Regions from separate parts of the Isoptericola dokdonensis DS-3 genome, predicted to be linked through region 2. Evidence: riboswitches for the same ligand, from Rfam matches in the RefSeq annotation. Region 2 holds a riboswitch; the other holds the start of a gene.
The links. Region 2 has a riboswitch for thiamine pyrophosphate ahead of I598_RS13865 (thiamine ABC transporter substrate-binding protein). Riboswitches for the same ligand answer to the same signal wherever they lie in the genome.
Positions count from the first base shown of each region.

Region 1 (4,794 bases), 1.4 Mb from region 2:
GCGCCAGGTCGCGCACGGGCAGTCGGACGTCGGCCGGGCGAAGGTGGCCTCCGCCCGGGAGACGGTCGCCGAGGTCAACCCGCACGTGACGGTCGTCGAGCACCCGGTGCGTCTCGGCCCGGGCAACGTGCTCGACGTCCTGCGCGGCTACGACGTCGTCCTCGACGGGGCCGACAACTTCCCGACCCGCTACCTCGTGTCCGACGCCGCCGAGGTGCTGGGTCTGCCCGTCGTGTGGGGGTCGATCGACCGGTTCGACGGTCAGGTCGCCGTGTTCTGGGGCGCGCCGCGCCACCTGGTCGCCGACGACGCGCACGGCACCGAGACCCGGCGCGGCGTCACCTACCGCGACGTGTTCCCCGTCCCGCCGCCTCCCGGCACCGTGCCCGACTGCGCCACCGGGGGAGTGCTGGGCGCGATGTGCGGCACCATCGGTTCCGCGATGGCCGTCGAGGCCGTCAAGCTGATCACCGGCGTCGGCCGCACCCTGCTCGGGCGGCTCGCCGTCCACGACGCGCTGGGCCCCGAATGGCGCGAGCTCACCGTGCTGCCCGACCCGACGCGCGAGCCCGTCACCGCGCTGCTGCCCGGCGACGACGCGTACGCCGCGTTCTGCGGGCTCGCCCCCGCGGCATCCGCAGCGACGACGCCGGGGGCCGGCGCGCCGACGTCCGACCCGGAGGTCCGCGGCGTCGAGGTCCCCGCCCTGCTCGCCGCCGATCCGCCCGCGCTGCTCGTCGACGTGCGCGAGGAGTGGGAGGCGCAGGTGCGCCCCCTGCCCGGGGCGCGGCTGGTGCCCAGCGGCACGTTCCTCGGCCGCTCCGCCGACGCCCCCGACGCCACCGCCCGTGCGGCGCTCGCGGAGCTCCCGACCGACCGTCCCGTCGTGCTGGTGTGCGCGGTGGGCGCCCGGTCGGCACGGGTGGCCGCCGTCGCGCGCGCGGCCGGGGTCGACGCCCGCTCCGTCGTCGGGGGCCTGCCCGCGCTCGGGTAGCGCCCGGTCAGAGCGCCAGGTCGAGCCGCCCCTCGGGCGTCGAGCTGGCGAGCGCCCCCTCGCGGCGCGGGATGCGACCGGCGCCGGCGGCGAGCCGCCCGGACTCGACCGCGAGCCGCATGGCGTGGGCCATCCGGGCCGGGTCTTCGGCGCGCGTGACCGCCGTGGCCAGCAGCACGCCGTCGCACCCCAGCTCCATCGCCAGCGCGGCGTCGGACGCCGTGCCGATCCCGGCGTCGAGGATGACGGGAACCCGCGCGGCGTGGGTGATCGCCTCGATGTTGCGCGGGTTGAGGATGCCGAGGCCGGACCCGATGGGTGCGCCGAGCGGCATGACCGCCGCGCAGCCGACGTCCTCGAGCCGTCGGGCGAGGATCGGGTCGTCGTTGGTGTACGGCAGGACGACGAACCCGTCGCGCACGAGCATGTCGGCCGCCTCGACGAGCCCGAGGGGGTCGGGCAGCAGGGTGACGTCGTCGGCGATCACCTCGAGCTTCACCCAGCTCGTGCCGCACGCCTCCCGGGCGAGCTGCGCGGTGAGCACGGCCTCGCGCACGGAGAAGCAGCCTGCCGTGTTGGGCAGGGCGCGGATGCCGAGGCGCTCCAGCAGGCCCCAGATCCCGGCGTCGCGGGCGGCCTCCGGCGTCGTGGCCGCCGCGACGCGGCGCAGCGCGACCGTCGTCAGGCCGGTGCCCGACGCGACGAGCGCGTCCTGGAGCAGCAGCAGGTTCGCGGCGCCTCCGGTGCCCATGACGAGCCGGGAGCCGATCTCCGTCCCGGCGACGACCAGCGGGTCGGTCGTGGTGTCGGTGGTGGTCATGGTTCCCTCTCTCAGCCGCCCTGCACGGCGGTCACGATCTCGACCCGGTCCCCGGCGCGCACCGACGTCCGGTCCCACACGCCGCGCGGCACCACGACGTCGTCGATGGCGACGGCGACCCCGCGAGGAGCGCCGTCCACGACATGTCCGGGCAGCAGGTGCGCGACGACGTCCGCCACGGGGACCGCGCCACCCGCACCGAGGTCGTAGGGGGCGCCGTTGACGAGCGCGGTGGGGGGTGCGGTCATGGCTGGGCTCCGTCGGGGCGGGGGTCGGTGCCGGGCGTGAAGCGGCGGGGGTCGCAGGCGCGCAGCGCGGCCAGCGTCGCGGGCGGGTCGGCGGCGGTGCGGCCGACGTCGAACCACGTCCCCGTGATCCGGGCGACCACGACGTCGGCCGTCAGCGGTGCCAGCAGCACGCCGTTGCGGTGGTGCCCGGTGGCCAGGTGCAGGCCGGGGACGGCCGTGGGGCCGATGATCGGGAGGTTGTCCGGCGTGGCGGGGCGGGCCCGCGGCGTCACGGCGACGAGCGCCGCCTCGTCGATCGCGGGCAGCAGTGCGCGGGCGTCCCGCAGCAGCGCGTACACCCCGCCGGCGTCGGCGCGGCGGTCGTCAGGGTGCTCGCGGGTGGTGGCGCCGACGACGAGCTCGCTGTGGCCGGCCCACGGTCCGCCGGTCGCGGCGTCGCGGGCGACGACGTAGACGGGGCGTCCCTGCACGAGCCCGCGGACGACGTGGCTCGGGGCCAGGGCCGGGTCGGTCTGGAGGCGCAGGGTCTGCCCCTTGACGGGCCGCACGGGCACGGTGACGCCGTCGACGCCGGCGAGCAGCGGGGCGGACGCCCAGCCCGCGGCGACGAGGGTGGTCCCCGCCCGGTGGAGGGTCCCGTCGTCGTCGACCACGCCGGTGACCCGCCCGTCGCCGCCCTGCTCCAGCCGCACGGCGGCCCGGTGGACGAGCGTCCCGGCGGGATGCTGCTCGACGGCGGCGCGCAGCGCGCGCTGCGTGGCCTGCGGGTCGACGGCGTGGTCGCCGGGCACCCAGGCCGCGGCGGCGATGCGCTGGCCGAGCAGCGGCTCGTGGCGGCGGGCCTCGGTGACGGTGAGCTCGTGCGAGGTGACGCGGTGGCGCTCGTGGAGCTCGACGATGCGGCGCAGCAGGGCGGCGTCGGCGGCGTCGTACGCGATGGTGAGGGTGCCGGACTCGCGCAGCCCCACGCCGAGGCCGGTGGTCGCCTCGAGCTCGGCGGCGAACCGCAGCCAGTGCGCGGCGCCGGCGAGGTGCAGGTGCAGGGCGTCGCTCTCGGCGAACTCGGCCTCCGTGGCGGGGGCCAGCATCCCGGCGGCGGCGTGCGTGGCGCCGTCCCCCGGGTCGGGGTCGAGCACGGTGACGGTGAGGCCCGCCACCAGGGCGCGCCAGGCCACGGCGAGACCGATGATCCCGCCCCCGACCACGACGAGGTCGCGTTGCATGGTGTGCTCCCTTCGCTGGCATGACCCAGATCAGGTTCGACGGTCGGCGCCGCCGCGCCCTCTCAGCCCTGCGCAGGGCTCCCGTGCTCGGACCACCCTACCGGCCCCCGCCGAGCGGCGACGACCTGCGCCGACGTCGGCGGCTAGGCTCGCGAACCGTGACCGTCGACGCCCGCACCCGCCTGGCCGCCGCCCGCCTCTACCTGTGCACCGACGCCCGTGAGGAGCGTGGAGACCTGGAGGACTTCCTGCACGCGGTGCTCTCCGGCGGGGTCGACGTCGTGCAGCTGCGCGACAAGACCCTCGACGTCGCCCGCGAGCTGGAGCTGCAGGAGCTCGTGGCCCGGGTGGCCGCCGAGCACGGCGCCCTGTGGGCGGTCAACGACCGGGCGGACATTGCCTCCCTCACCGGCGCGCCGGTGGTGCACATGGGCCAGGGCGACCTGCCGACGGCGGCCGTGCGGTCGCTGCTCGGCCCCGGTCCGGTGCTGGGACGCTCCACGCACTCGGCCGCCCAGGCCGCCGCCGCGGCGGCCGACCCCGGCACCGACTACTTCTGCGTCGGCCCGCTCTGGGCGACCCCCACCAAGCCCGGCCGCGCCGCCGTCGGCCTCGACCTGCTGCGCGACGTCGCCGCGAGCGGCCCGACGACGCCCTGGTTCGCGATCGGCGGCATCGACGGCGAGCGGCTCGACGCCGTGCTCGACGCGGGGGCGACCCGGGTCGTCGTCGTGCGGGCCGTCACGCAGGCGGCCGACCCCGAGCGGGCGGCGCGCGCGCTGCGGGACCGCCTCGAGGGGTGACCTCGAGGGGTGACCGTGCCGCGCGGGCGGGCGACTATCCTGGGGCGGTGACGTCTCCCGCCACCACCCCCGATCCCACGCCCCGGCCCGTGCTGGTCGTCGACTTCGGCGCCCAGTACGCCCAGCTCATCGCGCGTCGCGTGCGCGAGGCGAACGTCTACTCCGAGATCGTGCCGCACACGTTCACCACGGAGCAGATGCTGGCCAAGGACCCGGCCGCGATCATCCTGTCCGGAGGGCCGTCCTCGGTGTACGCCACCGGCGCGCCGTTCGTCGACCCGGCGCTGTTCGAGGCCGGCGTGCCCGTGCTCGGCATCTGCTACGGGTTCCAGGCGATGGCCGCGGCGCTCGGCGGCAAGGTCGCCCAGACGGGAGCGCGCGAGTACGGCGGCACCGAGGTCGAGGTGTGCTCCGCCGGCGTGCTGCTCGCCGGCACCCCGGAGCACCAGACCACGTGGATGAGCCACGGCGACGCCGTGCACGAGGCGCCCGCGGGCTTCGAGGTGCTCGCCACCTCGCCCGGCTCGCCCGTCGCGGCGTTCGAGGACGGCGGCCGTCGCCTCTACGGCGTGCAGTGGCACCCGGAGGTCAAGCACTCCGCGCACGGGCAGACCGTGCTGGAGCACTTCCTGTACGAGGGCGCCGGGCTGGCGCCGGACTGGACGCCGGGCAACGTCATCGCCGACCAGGTCGCGGCGATCCGCGC
Region 1 covers NZ_CP014209.1:1,645,935-1,650,728, reverse strand. Annotated here, with positions in the region: gene I598_RS07685 (ThiF family adenylyltransferase) at 1-994, shown strand, start outside; gene I598_RS07680 (thiazole synthase) at 1,002-1,814, opposite strand; gene thiS (sulfur carrier protein ThiS) at 1,826-2,062, opposite strand; gene thiO (glycine oxidase ThiO) at 2,059-3,285, opposite strand; TPP riboswitch at 3,276-3,380, opposite strand; gene thiE (thiamine phosphate synthase) at 3,444-4,088, shown strand; gene guaA (glutamine-hydrolyzing GMP synthase) at 4,136-4,794, shown strand, end outside.
Region 1: linked by a shared signal. The riboswitch ahead of thiO (glycine oxidase ThiO) and the one ahead of I598_RS13865 (thiamine ABC transporter substrate-binding protein) in region 2 are both predicted to bind thiamine pyrophosphate.

Region 2 (4,794 bases):
CCGTCTCGATCGTGCCGTAGCGCATCCCGCCGAGCACCAGCACCACCCCGAACGCGGTGGCGCAGAACAGGAACACGACGGCGGCGGCCGACGCGATCGCGGGTCCGAGCGCCGGCAGCGTCACGGTGCGGAACGCCCGCCACGGCGTCGCCCCCAGGGCGCGGGCGGCTTCCTCGGCCCGCGGGTCGAGGCGCTCCCACAGCCCGCCCACGGTGCGCACCACCACCGAGTAGTTGAAGAACACCAGGGCGGCGACGATCGCGACGAAGCTCTCCTCGAGCCCGAGGAACCCGAGCGGGCCGTCCGGGGCGAGCACGGAGCGGAACGCCACGCCGACGACGACGGTCGGCAGCACGAACGGGACCGTCACCAGCCCGCGCGCGAGCGCCCGCCCGGGGAACCGGCACCGGTACAGCACGTACGCGCCGGGCACCCCGAGCAGCACGCTGAGCGCGGTGCCCGCCGACGCCTGGGCGAGCGTCTGCCCGACCACCCGCCAGGTCCTCTCCTGCGAGAGCACCTCCACGAACCCCGACAGGTCCACCTCGCGCCCGCCGGCGCCGTCGTCCACCAGGAAGCCCTGGCCGACGAGCGTCAGCACCGGCCACGCGAAGAAGACCCCGAGGAACAGCAGCGGGACGCCCGCGGCGAGGCCCCAGCCCAGCCACGCGCCGGTCCCCGGGCGGGGCGTCCGTCCCACCCGGGGGCGGCGGCGCCGTGCGTCCGCACCGAGGGCGTCAGCCGATGACGGCGGTCGTCCACTGCTGGATCCACTCGTCGCGGTGCGCGGCGACGTCGGCCGGTGCGATCTCGAGCGGCTCGGCCGACTGCGGGGCGAACTGCTCCCACTCGGCGGGCAGCTCGACGGTGGCGTCGGCCGGGTACATGTACATGTTCGCCGGGACGTCCGACTGCACCTCGGCCGAGGCGAGGAAGTCGACGAGCGCCTTCGCGCCGTCCGGGTTGTCCGTGCCCGCGAGGACGCCCGCGTACTCGACCTGCCGGAAGCACGTGTCGAGCAGCGCGGCCGTCGTCGTCGCGTCGCCCTCCTCCGTCACCGTGAAGGCGGGCGACGTCGCGTACGACAGCACGATCGGACGTGCCCCGCCCTCCCCGGCGCCGGAGAAGTCGACGTAGTACGCGTCGGACCAGCCCTCGGTGACCTTGAGGCCGTTCGCGGCGAGGTCCTCCCAGTACGGCACCCAGCCGTCCTCGCCGAACTCCGCGACGGTGGCGAGCAGCATCGCGAAGCCGGGCGACGACGTCGCCGGGTTCGCCACGACCGTGAGGTCCCGGTAGGCGGGGTCGAGGAGGTCCTCGAACGTCGCGGGCGGCTCCACGCCCTCCGCCTCGAACCAGGCGGTGTCGACGTTCAGGCAGACGTCGCCCTCGTCGATCGGCGTCAGGCCTTCCAGCCCGTCACCGACCAGCGCCGTGACCGACGGGTCGATGTCCGCCGGCGTGTACGGCTCGAACACCCCGGCCTCCACCGCACGGGACGCGAACGTGTTGTCGACGCCGAACACGACGTCGCCCAGCGGCGAGTCCGCCGTGAGGACGAGCTGGTTGACGAGCGTTCCCGCGTCACCGGCGGCGACGTGCTCGACCGTCAGCCCGGTCTCCTGCTCGAACGACTCCAGCAGGCCGTCACTCAGGGCGAACGAGTCGTGCGTGACCAGCGTGACCGTCCCGGCGAGTTGCGCCTCGCCCGTCGGGCTGCCCGACGACGTCGCCTCCCCCGGGGCGTCGTCCCCCGAGCATGCCGCGAGCAGCGGCAGCAGCCCCACGACGGCGGCCGTGGCGACGGCGCGGCGGGTCCGGATGGTCATGTGTCCTCCTCAGACGTGCGGGAGGGGGTCCGTCGCCCGCCGGTACCGGCGGTCGACGGGATCGAGAAGCCCGACTTCCTCCACCGGTGCTAACCGGATCAGGTTCGAGGGTCTGCGGTGGTCCGCACTCTCAGCGCCGCACGGCGCTCCCCTGTCGTTCCCTGAGAGCCTACCCCTCGCGCACGCTACGGTGGACACGTCCGCCCGTCCGGCCCGCGGACGCACGCCGATCTTGAGGAGAACCGTGGATCTCGACCACAACGAACCGTCCCTCGCACTGAAGGTCGGGACGGTCGCGGCGACGTTCGCCGCCGGCTGGATCGCCCAGAAGCTGATCAAGATCGTGTGGGAGAAGGCCACGGGCAACGACGCGCCCATCGACCTCGACGCCGACGACATCCCCGTCGTCCAGGCGATCGTCTTCGCCGCCGTGACCGGCGGCGTGGCCGTCCTCGCCCGGCGGCTGGCCCGGCAGGGCGTCGCGAAGGCCGTCGACCGCCGCGCGCAGAAGGTGTCGGTGGTCTGACCGACGCCGCCCGGTCCGGCGGGTCAGGCGTCGTGCAGCCGTCGCCGGGCCAGCTGTGCCTCGTGCCCGCGCGGCCGGTCGACGGAGTGCACGGCCGCGAGGGCCTGGTCCAGCCGCTCCGACGCGTCCCCCGTGCCGCGGGTCAGCGCCGCGACCACCTGGGACGCCGCCACCTGGACGGGGACGCCCGCCCGGGCCGCGACCTCACCGAGCAGGTCCGCCGCGTCGGCCTCCGCCAGGCCGCGGGTCACGATGATGGCTCCCTTGGCCTGCTCGACGGCCGCCGCGGTCACCAGCGCCCGGCCCACGGCCCGCTGCGCCTCGCGGTCCAACGCCTCCCGGGTCACCGGACTGACGTCCAGCACGTACCCGACGACCTGGACGACCACGCCGGCGTCGTCGTGCCGGCCCTGGCCCGTCACGACGACGGACCGGGACCTGCCGTGCGGGTCCACGATCCGGTGCGCGCTGGCGAAGGGCCGGCCGGCATGCAGGGCGACGGCGGCCGTGCGGGACAGCCGCGACCGGTCGTCGGGGTGGGTCCGCGCCAGGACGAGGTCGATGCTCGGCTCGATGTCCCCCGGCTCGTAGCCGTGGAGGCGGAACGTCTCGTCCGACCACCAGGTGTGGCCGTTAGCGACGTCGATCCGGTAGCGCCCGACGACGAGCTGCGTTCCGGTCGCCAGCACGTCGGCGACGTCGGCGGTGCCGTTGCGAGACGTCCTGCGGGACGGCGGCACGGACATGCTCACCCCCTGGTTCCCGCGGCCGCCAGTGGCCGCAGCCGGTTGCGGCCCACCGTACTCCGGTGGGTCGCAACCGCCACCCGAGAGCGGGTGATCCGGGCGTCGTCCCTGGCAGACGCCGTCAGGCGCGGCCGGCGCCCGACCCTGCGGAGGCCGTAGGTCCGGTGCCGGTGACCTCCGGGACCTCGTCCGCGGTCGCCTCGCGACGCGCCGTGAGGTGGGCGTTCACCGACCAGGCCACCGCGGCGGCCCAGACGACGGCGACCACCCAGAGCGCGGTGGTGACCCAGACGTCCGCCACGTCGAACGAGGTGAGAAGGGTGCGCGTGTTCGTCAGCACGATCAGGCCGCCGACGGCGGAGCCGAGGACGCGCGGCGGGACGATGCGCACGAGGTACGCGGCGATCGGCGCGGCGACGAGGCCACCCAGGAGGAGCGCGATGGCCCACTGCGCGTCGACGCCCGCCGTCCCGAGGCCGAAGAGGAAGCCCAGGCTGGCGGCCACGGCGACGAGGAACTCGCTGGTGTCGATCGAGCCGATCACCTTGCGCGGCTCCATGCGGCCGCTCGCCAGGATGGCCGGCGTGCCCACGGGGCCCCAGCCGCCGCCACCGGTGGCGTCCACGAAGCCGGCCACGAGGCCGAGCGGCGTGAGGAACCGCTTGCGCAGAGGGGTGCCGATGCGGTCGGTGCGCAGGCCGCGGAACGTGAAGCGGAGCAGCACGTAGAGGCCGAGTGCCAGCAGGATGATCGAGATCAGCGGCTTGGCCAGGTCGACGGCCAGCCACGAGAGGAACGTGGCGCCCACGAACGCACCGATCGCGCCGGGCACACCGATGCGGAGGACGACCTTCCAGTCGACGTTGCCGAACCTCCAGTGGGACACCCCGGACGCCAGCGTGGTCCCGATCTCCGCGAGGTGCACGGTGGCCGAGGCGGCCGCCGGGTTGGTACCGATGGCGAGGAGCAACGTCGTCGACGTCACCCCGTAGGCCATTCCGAGGCTCCCGTCGACGAGCTGTGCTCCCAGGCCGACGAGGGCGATCAGGACGAGGGTCTTCATCGCTGCTCCAAGTGATTATTCCGATCGGGCGTATAGGAATAGTAGGAACACTTCTCGTCCGTGTCCAGCGCCAGGGCAAGGTGTCCGTCAGGTGGACGCGGCGGCGTCCGGTACCGCGGGGTGGCTCCCCCGCGCGTCAGCGCCTCAGGGGTTCTCCCACGCGTCCGAGTCGTCGAGCAGAACCCGGATCTCCGCGGGGATCGTCCCGTCCGCGACGTCGGCGATCGTCACCCGTTCGAGGACCGCCCGCACGTTCGCCCGCAGGGCGACCCACACGTGGAGCAGCGACAGCGCGGCCCCGGTGTACTCCAGGTCCGAGGGGCGCTCGTCCCGCACGTAGACCAGCGGGCCGTCGACCGCGCGCACCACGTCCGCGATCGTCACGTCCTCCGCAGGCCGCGCCAACGTGTAACCGCCACGCGACCCGCGCCGGCTCACGACGATCCCGTCCCGCCGCAGATCCCGAAGGATCGCCTCGAGGAACCGGTGAGGAATGTGCTGCGCCGCGGCCAACGCCTCCGCCGACACCGGATCGGAGCCGTCGTGACCCGCCAGCTCCACCGTCGCGCGCACCGCGTAGTCGGCCTTCGCCGAGACCCTCACCGCAGGTCGTCCTTCCCTCGTTCGTCG
Region 2 covers NZ_CP014209.1:3,021,140-3,025,933, reverse strand. Annotated here, with positions in the region: gene I598_RS13870 (ABC transporter permease) at 1-700, opposite strand, end outside; gene I598_RS13865 (thiamine ABC transporter substrate-binding protein) at 738-1,829, opposite strand; TPP riboswitch at 1,888-1,992, opposite strand; gene I598_RS13860 (DUF4235 domain-containing protein) at 2,074-2,355, shown strand; gene I598_RS13855 (PAS and ANTAR domain-containing protein) at 2,379-3,101, opposite strand; gene I598_RS13850 (sulfite exporter TauE/SafE family protein) at 3,223-4,164, opposite strand; gene I598_RS13845 (RrF2 family transcriptional regulator) at 4,309-4,767, opposite strand.